DNA from 3 places in the Kovacikia sp. CALU 1929 genome. Region 1 is predicted to be linked to each of the others. Evidence: predicted binding sites of a transcription regulator. Region 1 holds the regulator's gene; each other region holds the start of a gene.
What was found. The regulator NtcA, encoded in region 1, controls nitrogen genes in cyanobacteria. The targets are predictions, from matches to a motif close to TTTGTANNNNNNNNTACAAA.

Region 1 (7,120 bases):
AGTAAAGCGAGTCTATTCCTTGCAAGTGGCGGCTAGGAACAGGAACCCCAATCACTGGTAGCGGGGTCAATGCCGCAACCATACCCGGCAGGTGAGCAGCTCCTCCAGCTCCGGCAATGATTACCTTTAGTCCCCGCTGATGAGCTTCTTTGGCATATGCCACCATGCGTTCAGGTGTTCGGTGTGCCGAGACAATCCCCACCTCATAGAGAACGCCAAATTCTTCGCAGGCTGCGATCGCCTCCTTCATCGTGGGCAAGTCCGAATCACTGCCCATAATGATGCCAATCAGGGGTGGGGACATGGAAGGGTGAGAGGTTGTTAGTTGTTGTTGGTAAAGTAGTCAGTAGTCAGTAGTCAGTAGTCAGTGGACTGTGAATGTAAGGTGATGGTTTTTGATGTCAGGTAACTGTTTCGCCCATTACCGATTATCGCCCCAACTCTCTACTTTCAACTCTCCACTCCCTGTTTCCTGCTATCGTAGCTCTTCAGGAACTCTACCGCATAGCGGGTTGTCAGGGTGATCTGATCGGGCAAGTCATTGAGTGAGAACCAGCGTAAGTCTCGGTGTTTGTGGCTTTCTACATTTTGAGGCGTACCTGCTGTAATCTTCACCAGAAATACAGGAGCAACCCAGTGAACTTCTTCATCGGGCAAAATGTGGTCGGTGACTCCTAGCAGTGTCACGACTTCGCTTTCAACCCCAAGTTCTTCTTTAACTTCCCGCTTGATTGCCGCTTCAATCGTCTCGCCAAACTCAACGGCACCTCCTTGAATCGCCCAATATCCGGCTTCTGGTGGCACCAAACGCTCAATCAGGAGAATTTGTCCGTTTTCAAAAATAACTGCCCCTACCCCTACCCCAATGTAATCTTTGCCGCGTTTTAACCCCGATTGGACTTGCAAACCCTATTTCTCCAGTCAGTACGATTCAATTTCAAGATTAGAACACAAGCGGTGAAAATGAAGGTGTTAGGTGTCAGGTGTCAGGTGTCATGGTTGAGAATTTGATTCTGAAAAATTCCCGCATTGTTGGGCAGGACGGCTTACAGCACATCTTAATTCGTGAAGGAGTGGTTGAAGCGATCGCCCCAACCCTGCTATCCCATCCTGAAAATACAGCTTCTCTGGATGTTGAGGGTGATTGGGTTTCCCTGGGAGGGGTTGATCTCCAGATCAATGGAGCGCTAGGGCTGGCATTTCCTGACCTCAATCCTGACCATTGCACCCAGATCAAGGATATTAGCGAGTTTCTCTGGCACCAGGGGGTTGATGGGTTTCTACCAACGATTGTGACTACCTCAGTCGAGAATATTCAGCGATCGCTTGCCACCCTTCACCAGTGTCACCAGACAAAATTTGCTCAAGTGCTCGGTGTTCACCTGGAAGGTCCGTTCCTCAATCCTCAGAAACGAGGGGCACACCCCGAAGAACATTTGTTACCCCTGACTTTAGAGAACGTCAAACGAGTTCTGGGAGACTATGCCAGCCTTGTTAAGGTCATGACTCTGGCACCTGAACTGGATCAGACCGACAAGGTCATTCCCTATCTCCAGTCTTTGGGGATTACCATCAGCCTGGGACATTCTCTGGCAAGGGCAACCCAGGCTCAACGAGCGTTTAGCATGGGAGCCACTATGGTCACCCATGCTTTTAACGCCATGCCAGCTCTGCACCACCGGGAACCTGGACTGTTGGGAGCCGCCATCACCAACCCCAACGTTTACTGCGGGCTGATTGCTGATGGTGAGCACGTTTCCCCCACCATGATGGATATTTTGCTCAAAGCAAGCAATTACGAACAGGGAATATTTTTAGTCAGCGATGCCCTGTCTCCCCTGGGACTCCCCGATGGCACCTATCCCTGGGATACCCGCCAGATTGAGGTTCACGAAGGCACAGCACGACTCCCCGATGGCACCCTGTCTGGAACCACCCTCCCCCTACTCACCGGCGCACAAAATCTAGTTAGATGGGGGCTTTGCAGCGTGGAGCAAGCGATCGCCCTGGTAACTTGTTCTCCCCGTCAGGCGATCGGGCTGTCGGCTAACCACATTGGTCAACCCGCCCACCTTCTCCGATGGCATCTTACCTCTGATGGTGAACTGACCTGGAACAGGTTGGAGAGGGAAGTGAGGGGAAAGGAGTAAGGGGTACAAACTCCTCTCCTCTCCTCCTCAAGTAAACTGCTGGCTTAACGTCACTGGATTGTGAACAGTTATTTTCTTTTTGTGGATGGAGATCATTTTGTCCTGGCGTAGATCTCCAAGCAAGCGAGTGACGGTAACGCGGGTGGAGCCAATTGCTTCCGCGATCGCCTGGTGAGACAACTTCAGGTCAATCGTGATCCCATCACTGCTGGGCACCCCAAAATCACGGCATAGGATCAGCAAAAAACTGACCAGCCGAGAACCCATATCCCGGTGAGCCAGGGTTTCAATCATCATTTCAGTCTGTAAGATCCGGGACGATAGCCCTCGCAGGAAAACCATCGATAGATCAGGATTATCCTTCAGTGCTTTTTCAACTTGTTCAATTGGGACTGAGAGCAATTCAACCGGGGTAAATGCAACGGCATGATAAAAGCGATCGGACTTGTGCCCGGTGATCAGTGAAAGAACTCCAAAGACGCTATTCTCTCGCAGTAATGCGACCGTAATTTCTTCTCCCGCCTCGTAAACCCTGGATAGCTTGACTGCCCCTTTAAGAAGAAAGTAGACACGCTCGGCTGGATCTCCTGGGAAAAAAATTGTTTTACCCCGTTCAAACGTTTCAACAACGGGTGGAAAAGCCCCGCCCCCCATCTGGCGGAATACAGATGCCAATGGTTTATCTTGCATCACAACCATATACCCTACCTGCTACCCAAAAGATTACCCGGTTAACTAATAGGTACAGCCCTAAGTTAAGTGAACCTAATGATAGATCTGTAACTTAGAACACTTAAACTTACTACACCGCAGGTTTTTGTGCCTGATGTTACATATTGGACTACTGCCTTAACCCTTCGCTGTCTAAAAAGGCTTAAATTTAACTCGGACTTGCACCACCTGAACTCCAATCCAGATGGTTTAAGAACATCTTATAGCGTTTCCTTTCTGGGTGAGGTACATCTCATCTGTTTGACTCAAGGATTCTACGGCTATCCATTACTTCATTGAATTCAAAAACGCTATCACCACAGTTAATTAATTTGATACTGGCGTTTCTTCTGCCAAATACTGTTCTTAAAAACGCGATATAGCAATTCTCAACTTTGTGAAGTACGTTTTTGGTCGTTCTTGATCATTGGTCATTGGTTGCCCCCAAGGGACTAATGACTCATAACAAACCACCAGCTTGTACCGCATCAGCATGAGAACCGCTGTATCACCATTCTCAATCAAGTGGGAATGCCCTAATCCAGGGAGTCAAGGATTCGAGCGCATCTATAAGGTCAACCACAGTTTAGACGGGAAACGTCATTTCCCTATTATGTTGCACACCTTTGCTATCCGATATACCCCATCTTTGAGTATTCTCTATAGAGCAGTCCACGAAGCGAAAAAGAATAAAGGCACCTAACGCCCAACACCTGACACTGTTCGGCTGAGCGCTCACGTCGAAGCTCACGTCGAAGCCTGACACCTGACACCTCACCACTTACCTACAGATTGAGAGTTATGCTGAATTTGACTGGAAAAAACGCCCTGGTTACTGGTATCGCTAACAATCGTTCCATCGCCTGGGGCATTGCCCAACAGCTCCATCAAGCAGGAGCAAAGATTGGAATAACTTATCTGCCTGATGAGGAACGCCGCGTTAAAAAGATTGCGGATCTGGTAGAGCCAGTACAGCCCTCTCTGTTTCTTCCCTGCAATGTTCAGGACGACGAGCAAATTCAATCAACCTTTGAAACCGTCAAAGACAAGTGGGGACAGCTCGATATTCTGATTCACTGCCTTGCCTTTGCTAACAAAGAAGATTTGACAGGCAGTTTTGCTAATACCTCGCGCGCCGGATTTGCAGCCGCCCTGGACATTAGCGCTTATTCATTGATCAAGCTATGCTCCGCTGCTCAACCGCTAATGACGGCAGGGGGCAGTGTGGTCACGCTCACTTACCTGGGAGGAGTCAAGGTCATCCCCAATTACAACGTGATGGGGATTGCAAAAGCAGCTCTGGAAATGAATGTGCGCTATCTGGCATCAGAACTAGGTCCCCAAAATATCCGAGTTAATGCCATCTCCGCTGGACCCATCCGGACTCTGGCATCTTCTGCGGTTGGCGGCATCCTTGACATGATTCACCATGTTGAACAGGTTGCTCCCCTGCGCCGCACCGTGACTCAAACTGAAGTTGGCAATACTGCCGCTTTTTTGTGCAGTGACCTTTCAAGCGGGATCACAGGGCAAATTATTTACGTTGATGCAGGCTACGAAATTATGGGAATGAGTGAGGGTAAAGGGGAGGCGTGAAACAGAAAGTTGAGAGTTGCGGGTTGAAAGATAGAGATGTTAACTCGTCAGGCTAAGACCTCCGAGGTTTTCAAAACCTCGGAGGTCTGGAGGCTCTACGAACAATCAACAACTCCTCATCCCTCACTCCTCACCACCCCCGCGATCGCTTTCCTTAAAACCCCATTGCATCAGCAACCGACTTCAAATCCGGCTCAACGCCCTGTTTGAACTGGCTGTGGCTGTGTTTGATCGCACAGTCTGGGTCTTTCAACCCGTTGCCGGTCAGAACACAAACGATGGTTGCTCCTGCTGGAACCTGATCTTTGACTTTCAACAGCCCAGCCACAGAGGCGGCACTTGCCGGTTCGCAAAAAATTCCTTCACGGGAAGCGAGGAGACGATAGGCATCGAGGATTTCGTCATCGGTGACAGCAGTGAACTTGCCCTGGCTAGCTTCTTGAACCGCGATCGCCCGCTCCCAATTTGCCGGATTGCCAATGCGAATCGCGGTTGCCAGGGTTTCGGGATGCTCGATCGCCTTGCCCAACAGCAAGGGGGCGGCACCGGCTGCCTGAAATCCCATCATACGCGGCAATTTACTGCACCGCTGTTCCTGGTGGTACTCGCAAAAACCCATCCAGTAAGCAGTGATATTCCCGGCATTGCCAACCGGGATGCAGAGCCAGTCAGGAGCATCACCCAGGACATCCACGACTTCAAACGCAGCCGTCTTCTGCCCCTGAAGCCGATAGGGATTCACGGAGTTAACCAGGGTAACCGGATAATTCGCAGACATTTCCCGCACAATTTCCAGTGCCCGGTCAAAATTGCCCTTGATCGCTAGAACTTCAGCACCATAAAGCAACGCCTGTGCCAGCTTACCCATTGCGACATAGCCATCGGGGATCAGCACGAAGGCACGCATTCCAGCGCGTCCAGCATAGGCAGCAGCAGAAGCAGAGGTATTACCCGTACTGGCGCAGATCACGGCTTGCGCGCCGGCTTCTTTTGCCTTTGAAATTGCCATCGTCATGCCCCGGTCCTTGAAGCTGCCGGTGGGGTTTAAGCCATCAAACTTAACGAATACCCGCACCTGTTTGCCAATTTGCTCAGCGATCGCAGACACCGGGATCAATGGTGTATTGCCCTCATTGAGGGTTATCACTGGCGTTTGCTCAGTTACAGGCAAGTATTGCCGATAGGACTCAATCAACCCATGCCAGCCCTGCGAGGGAGAGGGGGATGGGGAATGGGGATCGGTCGGGAAGGTCTGGGATGCAGATAGAGTTAGAGACACGGGGATTTCCAGCAGCGATCAGATGAAACAAAGAACTCGATTTCACCATTTGCCGTCTACAATGCTGTGTTGAACAGACATACTAAACTTGGAGTTCTGCGTTTAGATGGAAATGTTCAAATTCACCTGAGCGTTGAGTCTGGCGAAGGGAGGTACGTTTAGTGTACCCCGATCCTCGACCCATCCCCTAGCGGTTCCAAGTCCAGCAGTAGGAGGAGTTCTCATCGACCAGTTTGAAAACTGAGCCAGTTCTACCGTTTGTTTTGTAACAATGAATTACAATTTTTTGTGAAGCTTAGGTTAAGATATTGAAAGTGGTGTAAGTGAGTAGAAATGACTAGTCAGACATTAACAACCGAACGTTCACTCAATATGTCCAGTGCAACGGTGCTGGTTTCCTCTCCTGAATTAGCATCCTCCACAGATTCCCGGCAATCCCGCCTTCTGGAAGCAATGAAAACTCAATATCGTCTCGACCAGCAAATGAAGTTTCTCAACCTCCAGGCAGAAACCGAGTCTTTACTCCAGCAGTTAAAAGCCATTAAGGAACAGCGTCAAACTGCTGAAGTGTTACCAACCGTCGATTCGGCCCGCGATCGCGCCTCAGTTTAAGCGATTGTCTTCGTTGAAGTTTTTCCGTCAAAAGCTTTGAGAATCGATTTCCAGGTTCATTTGTAAGGCTGGAGGTCTGTTCTCAGCTTTTTTGTTATCTTTATTGCTGGGACAAGCAACTTACGAATAGTCTAAGAGCTAATTAAGGGCTGTGGTTGGAGTCAGCTAAGGCATATGCCCGAAACCAATTCAGAAAAGTCCAAAAATCCTTACCTTACACTCAAGCTCTATGAAGTTGACTTCTATGCCTGGACGCAGGAACAGGCGAGGCTTCTTCGCACCCATCAATGGGGGCAGATTGACTTACCGAATTTAATCGAGGAAATTGAATCCTTGGGTAAGGAGCAACGTCAAGAACTTCGTAACCGCTTGAGCGTTCTGATTGGGCATTTACTGAAATGGCACTACCAACCTCAATATCGCAGCCGTAGTTATTTAGCAACTCTTCGCATTCAACGCCTGGATATCACTGAATTGCTTGAAGATAATCCTAGTCTCAAGCCATACCTTGAAGAAGCCCTTTTTAAAGGGTATTTGAAAGGGGTTGAACTAGCCGTTGGAGAGATTGATTTACCCCATCGCACTTTCCCCACGGAATGTCCTTACAGCCTGACAGCAATATTAGACAGTCATTTCTACCCTGGTGAATTAAGCGGATTCGCAGAAGAGCAAGATTGATAGGGACTTCTGAATCTGGACTTACAGCCATTTTCATTTGTGTATGCCACATAAATCTTTAGTTTTGTCTGAATGCACAGGCATTCGCTGTGTG
Region 2 (7,120 bases), on a different contig from region 1:
CACCAACCCAACTGCATTCTTTATCTTACAGGGGATGGGGAGAGGTGCTAGTGTCTGAGTCTGGATACTCAATGGCTGTAGAGGTGCAGCCGTTGGTTATGCCGATTTGATTTGAAGGAGAGGGGAGGGGTCCGGGTGTTAGACAATTTTGAAAGGTTAAGGATTTAGCAGATTTGTAAATACAAAACACCCTGTTGACCCAGGCTCAAAGCCTCCCAGACCTCCGAGGTTTCAAAACTTCGGAGGTCTAAGCAATCTTATTTCGAGCGTAAATTATTTTCCAATGCAAAAGCGGCTGAAGATTTTGTCCAGAACGGATTCGGTCACATCCTCACCCAGAATTTCGCCCAGGGCTTGAATGGCAGTTCGCAAGTCAATTGTCCAGAAGTCCAGTGGGAGTTGGTCGGCAATGGTGCTTTGAACCTGTTGGAGGGAAGTTTTAGTGCGAGTCAGTGCTTCTGCTTGCCGCTGGTTAATCGCCCAATCGAGGTTGGCTGCTTGCAGGTTCCCGGCTTGAACCGTTTTTAGAATTGCCTGTTCCAAAGTGTCTATTCCCTGGTTTAAAGCAGCGGCAGTTTTGACGGTTAGGAGAGGGGAGGAAGGGGTTGTTCGTTGTTGGTTGTTCGTTGTTAGAGGCGAAGGTGGGGAAGAAGAGAGAGGGGGATAAAGTGCATGATTGGACGGCTGTTCCGGTAGATCAATTTTGTTGATGACCAGGATTAAGGGGCGGTGTTTAACCTGGTCGTAGATTGCTTGATCGCCGTTAGTCCAGCCTGTCGTGGCATCGATGGTCAGGAGTACCAGGTCGGCGTTTTGGGCAGCGGTGCGCGATCGCTCTACGCCAATTTTCTCCACCTGATCCACCGTTTCCCGAATTCCGGCAGTATCCAGCACTTGAATGGGAATTCCTCCCACCACTAGCTGGGATTCCACAACATCACGGGTGGTGCCAGGAAGGTCGGTGACAATCGCGCGATCGCTGCGGCTCCAGGCGTTCAATAAACTGGACTTGCCGACATTCGGACGACCAACAATGGCAACCTTCAGCCCGACTCGTAGTAACTCTCCCCGATCGGCGGTTGCTAATATTTGCTCGACCTCTAACAGAACTTGATCAATCCGTGCTTTGATCGTGTCTTCGTTGAGCGGGGGTAAATCCTCTTCAAAGTCAATTCTGGCTTCCACTTCTGCCAGAATATCCAGGCAAGTGGCACGGAGCAGACGAATTGGGTGGGCAAGTTTTCCCTGAAGTCCAGCCAGGGCAAATTGGGCTGCTTGAGGCGATCGCGCACCAACCAGATCGGAAATGCTCTCTGCCTGGGTTAAGTCTAGCCGTCCATTTAAGAATGCCCTTAACGTGAATTCACCCGGTTGTGCCAGTCTGGCTCCCTGCTCCAGGCAAAGCTGCAAAACCTGTTGCACAACGATGATTCCACCATGACAGTGAAATTCCACCACATCCTCACGGGTGTAAGAACGGGGAGCTGCCATGATCAGCAATAGAGCCTCATCAATGGATGCCTGGGTTTCAGGATGGCGAATGTAACCGTAGAGGATACGATGGCTTTCCCACACCTGCTGACCAGGGGCATAGAAAAGTTGGTGGGCGATCGCCAATGCCTCTGCCCCCGAAACCCGCACAATTCCCACACTACCCTGTTGGGGAACGATGGCAGTGGCAATGGCAGCAATGGTAGTTCCCTGGTTTGGTGTCGCTTTGATCATTAAAAATAGGGTTAGGGCAGGTGTTAGGTGTCAGGGAATGAAGGACGATGGGATAAAGTTTTGCGTGTTCTAATTTGTCCCAACTTTAATGACTACTGTGACAGAAGAAGATGCTGTTCAGATATCAGGTTACCGCTCACAGGAAAGGAATCCCAGACCCGATGGATTATCAATTGCCTTTATGGGAACCGTCCGATGCAGGGAAGTTTGAGGCAGCCCAATCTGAACCGGGTCAGGTGTTGGAACTGCCTGATGCGGAGGTGATTTTGTATCCCCATGCCTTTTCCTTTCAGGAAAGCTGCCAGTTATTTGACGCATTGCAGCAGGGGATTGCATGGAGACAAGAAACTACGATTCTGTTCAATCGATCGGTACTTCTGCCGCGCCTGACTGCCTGGTATGGGGATACGGGTAAGTCCTATACTTACTCTCACATCACCATGCAACCAGAACCGTGGATTTGCCCACTGCTCCACATTAAATCGCGAATTGAAGCGATCGCCCGCACCTCCTTTAAACCCTATCCAAAAAGCACTGGTGAGCAAAACCCAGCACTTAGTTCAGAAAGTTTTCAGATGAGGTTTAATAGCGTTTTATTAAATTTGTACCGTACTGGTAGGGACAGCATATCCTGGCACAGTGACGACGAGCCAGAGTTGGGACCAAACCCTGTGATTGGCTCCGTTAGTTTTGGGGCAACCCGCCGATTTATGCTTCGCCATCGGCAGCAAAAACATCTGAAAGCCGCGATCGATCTGACCCACGGCAGTTTCTTACTCATGCAGGGACCAACCCAGCACTTTTGGCAACATCAAGTTCCCAAAACCAGTCGAACTGTAGAACCCAGGATTAATCTAACCTTTCGGCAAATTGGGGGAGAGTGAGGAGTTGAGAGTTAAAAGTTGAGAGTTGGAGACATGCAACTCGGCGGGTTTAGACCTCGGAGGTTTTGAAAACCTCCGAGGTCTGGCGGCTCTGCCCCTCTAACAAACAACAACTAACAACTAACAACTAACAACTAACAACTAACAACTAACAACTAACAACTAACAACCCCTCCTCCCCTACTCTTCACCTCTACCTTCCATTCAAGTAATAGTCCCTCGTTCCTTTGGCGCTGATGGCATCCCCTAAACGGCAGAGGGCATGGACGTAGGCAGCGGTACGCATGGGAATCGCAAGATCACGGGCGATCGCCCAGATCTGCTCTGCCTCCTGCACGATTCGTTGTTTCAGATGTTGATCGACTTCCTCTAAACTCCAGTACAAACCGCTCCGGTTTTGCACCCATTCAAAGTAGCTGACTGTAACCCCGCCTGCGTTGACCAGGATATCGGGAAAGACATAAACTCCTTTCTCTTCCAAAATTTGGTCGGCGGCTGACGTAATGGGACCATTGGCGACCTCAAAGATCATCTTTGCCCGGATGTTGGCAGCATTGGCTTCCGTAATTTGATTTTCTAAAGCAGCCGGTACCAGCACATCCACATCCAGGGTCAGCAGATCCTCGTTGGTCAGCACTTCTTCAGCCGTTGTATGGCAGACGGTATCTATACAGTACATTGCCTGAATGCGGCGGCTAGACTCCTTGAAATGACGGATGCTGGGAATATCCAATCCCCCTTTTGAGTAAATACCGCCCTGGGAATCGCTCACTGCTACCACTTTGAAGCCTGCTCTAAACAGCAGTTCTGCCAAAATCGCACCCGCATTTCCAAACCCCTGGATGGCAACCGTAGTGTTTTCTGGGGGCTGATCAAACTTGGGCAGCATCGACTGAATTACAAAGAACGCCCCCATTGCAGTGGCAGACTCGCGCCCCAGACTTCCACCCATACTGATTGGCTTACCCGTTACCACAGCAGGGCTAATTTGGCGTTTGATGATGCTGTACTGATCCATCATCCAGCCCATGACCATTGCATTGGTATAAACATCGGGTGCCAGAATGTCAACATCTGGTCCAATGAAGTCAGCGATCGCGTCAATATAGCCCCGGCTTAACCGCTCCAACTCCATCCGGGAAAGCTCCTTCGGGTTCACAGTGATACCACCCTTGGCACCTCCAAAAGGCAGACTCAGGGCGGCACACTTAAACGTCATCCAAAATGCCAGCGACTGAACCTCATCCAGAGTGACATTGGGATGGTAACGAACACCACCCTTACCGGGTCCTCTGGTGTCGTCATAGCGCACCCGATAGCCCTGGAACACCTTCAGAGAGCCGTCATCCATCCGAACTGGGATTGAAACTGTCAGACTGGTCTGGGGAAATTTCAGGGTTTCGATCGCATCCTCTGAAATCGTGGTGTATTTCAACGCCTGCTCCAACCGTTGACCAGCATCAGACAATAAAGAACCTGCCATACTCCGTACCTCTCAGTAAGTCGCTGGTGTCAAAGAATGGCTTCCAGCCGTTAGTGGGATAATCACTAACAGCCAAATTGCAATCCGGTATAAATCCTTACTTAAACAACCCGAATGACTTTGACAGAAGCGATTGAATTATCTTTCTCTATCGTGCCCGATTAATTAGAGGTTTGAGGCAGGCTGATCCCCGTCAACGTGAAAAGAAATGTGTACCTTGCTACAAAATTACCTTTTACTGAAAAGCCGGATCGCTTGTAACAAAGATGCCAGCAGCAAGCCCCTGTTTCTGTGATCCCTGTTTCTGTGATCAAAGTCGGCAATGCGCAAAATCACTTGATGGGGATGAACGGAAAAAAAGTTCTAATAAATCTACGCAGGCGTAGCAATCTGATGTTTCTGGTAATGATGGGAGAAAGCTGAATTTCCTCTGGCGGGGCTGTCGCCAGTTCTGCTCGAAGCTGGGCATATTCTGCGGCTGTGAGGGGTTTGCCGTCAATGGGCGATCTCGCCCCGGTAATGATTTCTGCCCGTAACACCTCTTCTGGAATATCCTCTGGAGGAGGTAACGCTCGTCCCGCTTCCGTGCCCATCAAGAGCAGACCCAGGGTGAGGGATAGGGATTTTAGATAAAAACGGTTGGAGAGAGGATTTGATCTGGTCATTTTGAGGGATCCGGTAGGCAGCGAGTTTTATAGAAAATTCACATCTAAAATCATCCGTCTATCCCGATACAACATCAGCAATTAAACTTTTTTACGATATTCTACTAAAGCATGACGGGGCATCTCCCAGTGCAGTTGCAGGTTCCAAGTTCAACCGCTCTTCTCTAAAGTGTTTAGAGGGCTACATCACTCTGGATTTCATGCTGCCTTTCTTGCGATCGTTGTTTCCAGTCTTTTCAAAATCTCGCCATTTGAGTAGCCGCTCACTCCGCTGGCTCCCCGACTCGGAAAAACAAAATTTTCTTCTTCAAAAAATTGTTGACCGGGTCCGCAACTCCCTTGAACTGAGGGTTGTCTTGCAAACGGCAGTTGATGAAGTTGCCAGTATCCTGGATCTTGATCGGTGTGTATTTTTCTGGTATTTCCATGACACCCAACGGGTTCAGGTTGTCTGTGAAAATACGCTTCCGTTGTCTGATTCGCAGCAGTCTGATTCCCATCAAGTTAATTTGCACCCGTCTGATTTGCACCCGTCGGAATCGCCCAAAAAACATCCCAGGCTGGGGTACTACCCGCTGGAAATGTTTGGGGCGGCAGCGACGGCGATCGCCCGTGGAGAAATCTCAGGTAACACGGGGGGAACTGCCCACTTCCCATTTTTCCAATGGCTGCGCTGGGATAAGCCATCCCAGCATAATCCTGCTGAGTCAGATTTAGGTTGGATGGGTGGCACTGCCAATCTACTGGTTCCGGTCAGAATTCAGGAAAACTCGATTGGGTTTATTGGCTGCTTCTTTGAACAGCCCCATCGCTGGTCTGACCGGGAGATTGATTTGATTCAATCCATTGCTCATCAGCTTGAAGTCGCGATTGGACAGGCGCAACTTTATGAGCAGACCCAGAAACAGGCACAGCGAGAGCGTTTGGTGAATCAAATCACGGCTCAAACTCGCCAGAGCTTTGAGTTAGAAAAGATTTTGCAGGGGGCGATCGCCCAACTGTTAGAGGCTCTACAGGTTGATCGCTGTCTGGTTCATCTGGTTGAAGAAATGACTGAACCTTTAGATTTAGAGAGTTCTGAAGCTTCTAACCATGAATCTGCCTGTCCTGCAAAGACGCGCTACCAGCATCTCTATGAAGTCTGCCGTCCTCCGTTTCCAGCGACGATTGATACATTTGATACGCATGGACCGATTACACGATGGGTGATCGAAAATCGGCGGCGGGTTGTGATTACCGATGTCGCTCAAGACGAGCGGATTGGACCCAGTAATCTGGAGTATCAGCAGGCGCAGATCAAATCTTCCCTGGTGGTACCCGTGCAAACGAAGGAGAACCTGTACGCGATTCTCTACCTGAACCAGTGCTCTGAACTGCGTTATTGGTCCAGAAATGATCAAAAGCTGGCTCAGGCAGTTGCCGATCAACTGGCAATCTCAATTCAACAGGCGTATCTCTATGCCCAGACGCAGCAGCAGGCAGCAGACAGCGCAGCCCAGGCAAACCATTTGGCTAAGACCCTGGATGAACTGCGCCTGACCCAGGCTCAACTAATTCAAAGTGAAAAGATGTCGAGTCTGGGGCGTATGGTGGCTGGGGTGGCACACGAAATCAACAACCCGATCAACTTTATCTATGGCAATGTTCCTTACATTGAGGCATACGTTAAGGATCTGATTTGTTTACTCAACGCTTATCAAGCTCGCAATCCCCTGCCAGATGCCGAATTACAAAAGATGGTGGATGATCTGGAGCTAGATTTTCTGGTGGCAGATCTGCCCCAAATTCTCACGTCAATGCGCTCTGGAGCCGATCGCATCCGGCAGATTGTGCTGTCTCTCCGCAACTTTTCTCGTCTGGATGAATCTCATCGCAAGGTCGTCGATATTCATGACGGCATCGAAAGCACCCTGCTGGTTTTGCAGACTTGCCATCAAGACAGCATTCAAATTATTCGGGAGTATGGTGAATTGCCGCCAGTCGAGTGCTATCCGGGTGACCTGAACCAAGTATTCATGAATCTTCTGATGAATGCCGTCGATGCTCTAAAAGATTGGCATGGGCGCAACAAAGCGATCGCCGTTTGCACCGACTGTATCCCTGCGCCCCCAGGGCAGGAAGAAATGGTCCGCATCGTCATTACTGACAATGGTCCTGGCATTCCCCATGAGGTTCAACCCAAGATTTTTGACCCATTCTTTTCAACCAAAGAGGTTGGACAGGGAACGGGATTAGGTCTCACTGTCAGCTACCAAACCATTGTCAATCAGCATCACGGGCGGCTCAAGTTTTACTCAGAACCGGGTTTAGGGGCAGAGTTTATGATTGAAATCCCGGTCAGCCATTCTGCTGGTCATCTCAGG
Region 3 (7,120 bases), on a different contig from region 1:
TATCCATAATGACAGTCTGTACATATATGAAATATTGATAAATAAAATTTAACTCACTTGATTGCTCGTGGCGTGTCGGTCGTTTGTACGTGGAGTTGCATCTTTATTGAGGAGATGGCAGATACTCCTTGTTAAGTCGGTGGGAATCGAACCGCTGTAGGATAAGTAAAGTCTGCGGCAGTGGAGGGCGTTAAAGTTTCGCTAGGAGCGACAGACTTAAACCTAAACCTATGCTGCTCAGGGATTGATGTATTACGGCTACGCCTAACGCATCTCATATTCCGATTCCGTCTACTTAAAAATTAGTGGCTGTTTCGCTCTGTTGGAATCACTTTTTTTGGACTTTGCGGGTTGTAGAGAACGGATAATTATGACTGCTCAAACAGCTTCTTTAGAAAATCAAGTGCTGCGTCAAGACATTCTTGGCTCCCGCCGATTCAGTAACTATTTATGGGCAACCGTAGTTTCTATTGGTGGTACAGGCTTTCTGCTGGCAGCTATTTCTAGCTACATCCACGTCAATCTGCTGCCCTTTTCAGATCCGACTAAACTCGTGTTTATTCCCCAGGGAATTGCGATGGGTTTCTACGGGCTGTTGGGAGTTCTGTTTAGTCTGTACCTGTGGCTAATGATCCTGCTGGACGTGGGAGGCGGTTACAACGAATTCAATAAAGAGACCGGAATGGTTAAAATCTTTCGCTGGGGCTTCCCTGGGAAGAATCGCAAGATTGAAGTAGACCGCAAGATTGAAGAGGTGCAGTCGGTTCGGGTGGAATTGAAAGAAGGACTCAATCCCAAGCGTGCCTTGTATCTGAAAGTGAAAGGAACGCGAGACATTCCCCTGACCAGGGTTGGGCAACCGATGGCACTATCTGAACTGGAAAATGAGGGTGCTTCCCTGGCACGGTTTCTGGGAGTTCCCCTGGAAGGGCTGTAGGATTTACGGTCTATAATGGCTTGTTTGGTTTTCGAGGTGAAGATTATGCTGAAGGCTCTTCGACGCTGGATGGTTCTGGTTTTGATGACGGGAGCGTTGCTAATTGGCGGTTGTTTCCCCAACGATGGTGCAGGTCAGCAATCTTCTGCCAGTCCGTCGCCCGGTCAACCAACCGCTTCTCCTGCGAATCAGGAAGGCGGTCCTCAAACAGCTAATCTGCCCCGGTTAGAAGGTCCAGCGACGGTAGCCCTGGTCGTCAAAGGACAGACTGTGGTGATGGAGTTGGATGGTGCGAGTGCTCCTGTGACGGCAGGTAACTTTGTAGACCTGGTACAGCGGGGTGTCTATGATGGGTTGGTGTTTCACCGGGTGGTCCGTGAACCGCAACCGTTTGTAGTTCAGGGTGGAGATCCACAAAGTAAGAATCCTAATTTTCCCCCAGAGCAGCTAGGCACTGGCAGTTTTATAGATCCGGCGACTTCCCAGACTCGATATATTCCCCTGGAGATTCAACCAGAGGGAGCAAAAGTACCAGTTTATAGTCAAACCTTTGAAACGGCTGGGGTGAACTCTGCACCGAAGCTGAAACATAAGCGGGGTGCAGTGGCAATGGCACGTTCGGCTTTTCCAGATTCAGCATCTTCCCAGTTCTACATTACGCTGGCAGATGTCAATTTCCTGGATGGTAGCTATGCCGTATTTGGCTATGTGACTGAGGGGATGGATGTGGTTGACAAGATCCAGCAGGGCGATCGCATCGAGTCGATGAAAGTGCTGAAAGGGGCAGATAGCCTGAAGCGGGAGAGCCAGTCTTAGGAAAGGATAAAAGATGAAGGATGAAGGATGAAGATTAGGAACAATTCATTCTTCATCTCTTAAAAACTATGGAGGTTGTGGTTACGGGAATTGGGCTGCTCTCGGCACTGGGGGATTTGGAAAGTAGCTGGAAAGGTTTGCTGGCTGGGGAATCAGGAATTGAATTCCACCAGCCATTTTTACAATTAAATCCATTGCCACTGGCATTGATTCACCAGGTTCCAGTTGATTTAACCTGGTTGACTCAGCAGGTGGTTCGGTTAGCTCTCAAGGATGCTGGGCTATCTCCACCAATGCCTGATTGTGCGGTTGTTGTAGGCTCCAGTCGGGGAAACCAGGGGCAATGGGAGAAACTGGCAATAGGTGATTCGCCAAAAACAACAGGTAATGGGCAAAGCATTCTAGATACTTTTAATTGGCTGGAGACTTTGCCCCATGCTGCCGCGATCGCCACTGCCCGTCAGATCCAAACAACGGCAATGGTTTTGTCCCCAATGGCAGCCTGTGCCACAGGACTGTGGGCGATCGCCCAGGGATATGAACTAGTTCGGACAGGGCAGTGCCAGCAAGTCCTGGCGGGTGGCGTAGAAGCCCCAATTACACCGCTGACGTTGACTGGATTTAACCGGATGGGTGCCCTGGCACGCACGGGAGCTTATCCGTTTGACCGCCAGCGGCAGGGTTTAGTCTTGGGAGAGGGGGGAGCAGTTTTGCTGCTGGAATCGGCTGATGCTGCCAGACAGCGGGGAGCCAGGATTTATGGGCAAATTCTGGGCTTTGGGTTAACTGCCGATGGGTACCATGTCAGTGCTCCAGAGCCGGGAAGCTGGGGCGCGATCGCAGCCGTGAAACAATGTCTGGAGCGGAGCGGACTTTCCCCCGAGCAAATTGACTACGTCCATGCCCACGGCACCGCAACCCAACTAAATGACTCCAATGAGGCGGTCTTGTTGCAACGTCTGTTTCCCAAGGGGGTGTGGGTGAGTTCTACCAAAGGTGCAACCGGGCATACGATTGGTGCATCTGGAGCATTGGGGGTAGCCTTTTGCCTGATGGCGTTAAAACATCAAACTCTGCCACCCTGCGTTGGGCTGAAGCACCCCGCATTTGCTTTGAACTTTGTCAGAGGTGCTGACCAAACGCGGGTTAACCATACCCTGTGCCTCAGTTTCGGGTTTGGTGGGCAGAACGGAGCAATTGCGATCGCAAACTATGGCATTTCTCTCCAAATTAACCGCTAAACTTCAGTCATAAAGACGATTTCAGCAATTGTGAATTGTAACTGAGGAAATGTTGGAGAAATAATGATTGCTTCTCCTTGATAGCGCTGGGACTGATATTTACCATCAATTAATTGATTGATTGTTACAGTCGGTTGTTTTGGCGATCCAATATATTGCACTCCTCCCAACCCTATGTAATCAAGAATCCAATATTCTGGAATGCCCAAAGTTTCGTACTCGTTCAGCTTAATACGGTAGTCATCTCGCCGGTTTGTACTGACGACTTCAATGACTAAGGGTGGTGGGATGTAAGCGGCAGCAGAGGCAGAACTTTGACGCATTCTTTCCCATTCTTCTTTGGTAAATACGACAATGTCGGCTTTACGACTGGATTCATTTTCGCCAGGAGCAGCATTCAACCTGACTTGTTTACTCTGTCGGGGAACGTAGGGCAAGTTTAAAAATCGACAATGCTCAATTAAAAGGCGGCATAGCCCCTCAACAACATCCTCATGTTTTGCTGTGGGTTCGCTGAGGGGCATAGCAACTCCCTTAACTAGCTCAAATGATTTGCCTGAACCATCATCCCAGTTCAGGAATTCCTCGAAGGTAAGATTTTTTTGGACGATCGCCACCATTGCTATTCACCTCTTCCAGAAGTGGGCATTCTGCTTTCTGCCTCTAGCCTATAGCGTTTCCTTTCTGGGTGAGGTACATCTTATCTGTTTGACTCAAGGGTTCTATAACTATCCATGTACCTCACTGGATTCAAAAAAGCTATAAATTAATTTGACCTGATAGGTAAGGGAGGCGATCTACGTTCCTCTAGAATCTATAGTTGAAATTGAAAAAACTGAACATTCACTCTGAATACGCTTCGGGTTGGGATTGCGGGTCCGGGTGGGTCAGGGAAAACGGCACTGGTGGATGCGCTGTGTAAGGCGATGCGCGATCGCTACAATCTCGCTGTTGTCACCAATGACATTTATACCCAGGAGGATGCTCAGTTTTTGGTGCGAAGTCAGGCATTGGAGCGCGATCGCATTTTGGGGGTAGAAACTGGGGGATGTCCCCATACAGCGATTCGGGAGGATGCCTCGATGAACCTGGCGGCGATCGAGGAACTGGAGCAGCGCTTCACCGATCTTGACCTCGTTTTTGTTGAGAGTGGCGGCGATAACCTGGCAGCCACCTTTAGTCCAGAACTGGTAGACCTGACCATTTACGTGATTGATGTGGCAGGGGGGGATAAAATTCCCCGCAAAGGTGGACCAGGGATTACGAAGTCCGATCTGCTGGTGATCAATAAAATTGACCTGGCTCCCTATGTGGGGGCTGACTTGAATGTCATGGAGCGGGATGCGAAGAAAATGAGGGGAGAAAAACCCTTCGTGTTTACAAATCTCAAGATTCAGCAGGGTTTGCCAGAAATTATAGAATTCATTCACGCCCAAGCCAATTTGACAGTGAATGCCTGACGAGTTACTGATTTCGGTTGAATCCTATCCCAAAGCTTTGGAACGGGGATTGGTTCAGGCTCTTGAAGGTTTTCAAACCACGAAAATCTTGCACCGAAAGACTATTGGGGTGCAAAGAAAAACGAAATTGTATAGGAGAATACAATTTTGCTATGAACCCTGGACATAATATCTCAGAGTTATCACCGAGTCCCTATGTACTTCTCGGCTTAGTTCTAGTTGGGAGCTTTTCTCTCCATGACAAAGCAATTTGGTCGGCGCGAATTTATTATTTTAGGTTCAACCGCCGCAGGTAGTGTCTTTCTAAAGGCTTGTTCTGGCTCTACCCCGACAGCAAGCACATCTTCGCCTGAAGCGTCGCCAGCAGCGACTACCACATCAGGTGATGTCATCAAAGTGGGAATCCTCCACTCGCTCAGTGGCACGATGGCAATCAGTGAAAAAAGTGTGGTGGATGCTGAGCAGCTAGCGATCGAAGAAATTAACAATGCTGGGGGTGTTTTAGGCAAGAAGATTGAGGCGGTTATTGAAGACGGGGCTTCTGATTGGCCCACGTTTAACGAAAAGGCGAAAAAGCTGATTGACCAGGATAAGGTCGCCACGATTTTTGGCTGCTGGACTTCAGCAAGCCGGAAAGCAGTGCTGCCTACCTTTGAATCGAAGAATCACATGCTGTGGTATCCGGTTCAGTATGAGGGGCAAGAGTGTTCTAAGAACATTTTCTACACGGGGGCGGCTCCTAACCAGCAGATTGAGCCTTCCGTTGATTGGCTGCTGAAGAACAAAGGGAAGGAGTTCTTCCTGGTTGGTTCTGACTATGTGTTCCCGCGCACCGCAAATACCATCATCAAAGCTCAACTAGAAGCTCTGGGCGGTAAGACGGTTGGGGAAGACTACATCCCGCTGGGTGGCACAGAAGTGACACCGATTATTTCCAAAATCAAGACAGCCCTCCCTAACGGTGGTGTTATCTACAACACCCTAAACGGGGACAGCAACGTGGCATTCTTCAAGCAGTTGCAGGGTGCTGGGATGGATCCCGATAAATACCCCTCAATGTCGGTGAGTATTGCGGAAGAAGAGGTGAAGGCGATCGGGGTGGAATACCTGAAAGGGCATTATGCCGCCTGGAACTACTTCCAAACCGTAGACACTCCTAAGAGTAAAGCGTTTGTTGAGGCGTTTAAGAAGAAATATGGTGATGAACGGGTCGTCAATGACCCGATGGAAGCTGCCTATATCATGGTCTACCTGTGGAAGCAGGCAGTTGAAAAGGCTGGCGGCGCGGATGATCTGGAAAAAGTGCGGACAGCGGCGATCGGTCAGACCTTTGATGCCCCTGAAGGACTGGTCACGATGGAACCCAACCACCATATCTCTAAGTACGTCCGGATTGGCGAAGTGCGAGATGATGGGTTGTTTGAAATCGTGAACTCCACCACAGAGGCGGTCAAGCCAATTCCGTGGAACCAGTACGTGGCAGACACGAAAGGGTATAGCTGTGACTGGTCTGATCCAGCGAAAGGCGGCAAGTTCAAGATGACTTAATTGAGTCGGGTTTGGGATTCGTTGGGGTAATGGGTAATCGGTGATGGGAAGCAACCATGTAGGACTAGCCCATCGCCCGTTACCCATCCTCATCTCCCAGTTCCTATGTGCAAATCTTTAGTAGTCTACCAAGCAGATTTTGCAGGGTTTGCGACCCTTCAAAACCCTGCAAATTGGTTTTTCTGGGTTTTGATTACCAGGCAAATTTTCTTTGGTGAACCACTAGATTTATGTAAGTCCTTCATTTTTGACGTTTTGGATCATCGGTTACAGACTTGCGAGGTCTGGATGATCCAGGATTAGCAGGTTCAATCTGGCTGGAGAGAACATTGACACAACTTGTAGAAGCGCTGTTCGGAGGATTAAGCATTGGTTCGGTGCTGCTGTTGTCAGCCCTGGGTCTTGCGATCGTGTTTGGGTTGATGGGTGTCATCAATATGGCTCATGGCGAGTTGATGATGCTGGGAGCTTACACTACGTTTGTGGTTCAAAATACCTTCAAAGGTACACCACTGGCTGATTTCTACATTTTCTTTGCGCTGATTGCAGCTTTTTTGGTAACTGCGTTAGTGGGGCTGCTGTTGGAACGGGGGGTAATTCGATACCTCTATGGCAGACCGCTGGAAACGCTGTTGGCAACCTGGGGTGTGAGTTTGATCTTGCAACAGTTAGTCCGAACCGTAAGCTGGCAGTTTGTGTTTGGGGTTGGTTTGTTCTGTTTACTGTTTTTTGGGGCGTGGTGGCTTTTGGCTCGCCGTCCAGATTTTGACCGGATTCGGGGTTGGGTGTTCTGGATCATGGCACCCCTATCGGTGGCGATCGCCCTGGTCAGTTCTTCCATTCTGGGCAATACTTTTAAGCTGGCAGTGACCAAGCCCTGGTTTGGGACTCAAGGGGTAGATGTGACGGCTCCCCGGTGGTTGCGGGGAGGGCTACCGATTGGAAGTGCCTATCAGCTTCCCTATACCCGCCTATTTATTATTGCCCTGACGGTTGTGTGTGTTCTGGGCATTTACTGGTTCTTGAACAAAACCCCCTGGGGACTGAGAATTCGCGCCGTGACGCAAAACCGTAACATGAGTTCTTGCCTGGGAATTCCAACCCGCACAGTAGATGCA

Region 2: a site for NtcA is predicted at 4,300-4,319, ahead of AC1S52_RS17855 (Glu/Leu/Phe/Val family dehydrogenase). Genes of this name have one in related genera too.
Region 3: a site for NtcA is predicted at 4,581-4,600, ahead of urtA (urea ABC transporter substrate-binding protein). Genes of this name have one in related genera too.

Annotation. Positions count from the first base shown of each region.
Region 1 is NZ_JBXBCF010000075.1:159,501-166,620, reverse strand. Features, by position in the region: gene purE (5-(carboxyamino)imidazole ribonucleotide mutase) at 1-304, opposite strand, end outside; gene AC1S52_RS19225 (NUDIX domain-containing protein) at 451-906, opposite strand; gene nagA (N-acetylglucosamine-6-phosphate deacetylase) at 996-2,150, shown strand; gene ntcA (global nitrogen regulator NtcA) at 2,178-2,849, opposite strand; gene fabI (enoyl-ACP reductase FabI) at 3,663-4,457, shown strand; gene thrC (threonine synthase) at 4,612-5,736, opposite strand; gene AC1S52_RS19200 (hypothetical protein) at 6,070-6,348, shown strand; gene AC1S52_RS19195 (DUF29 domain-containing protein) at 6,523-7,026, shown strand.
Region 2 is NZ_JBXBCF010000073.1:12,852-19,971, reverse strand. Features, by position in the region: gene mnmE (tRNA uridine-5-carboxymethylaminomethyl(34) synthesis GTPase MnmE) at 274-1,725, opposite strand; gene AC1S52_RS17860 (alpha-ketoglutarate-dependent dioxygenase AlkB family protein) at 1,887-2,609, shown strand; gene AC1S52_RS17855 (Glu/Leu/Phe/Val family dehydrogenase) at 2,803-4,092, opposite strand; gene AC1S52_RS17850 (hypothetical protein) at 4,425-4,757, opposite strand; gene AC1S52_RS17845 (GAF domain-containing sensor histidine kinase) at 4,958-7,120, shown strand, end outside; gene AC1S52_RS17840 (glycoside hydrolase family protein) at 7,116-7,120, opposite strand, start outside.
Region 3 is NZ_JBXBCF010000039.1:11,698-18,817, reverse strand. Features, by position in the region: gene AC1S52_RS03050 (photosystem I assembly protein Ycf4) at 371-937, shown strand; gene AC1S52_RS03045 (peptidylprolyl isomerase) at 983-1,753, shown strand; gene AC1S52_RS03040 (beta-ketoacyl-ACP synthase) at 1,822-2,994, shown strand; gene AC1S52_RS03035 (Uma2 family endonuclease) at 2,991-3,614, opposite strand; gene ureG (urease accessory protein UreG) at 3,843-4,454, shown strand; gene urtA (urea ABC transporter substrate-binding protein) at 4,692-6,002, shown strand; gene urtB (urea ABC transporter permease subunit UrtB) at 6,332-7,120, shown strand, end outside.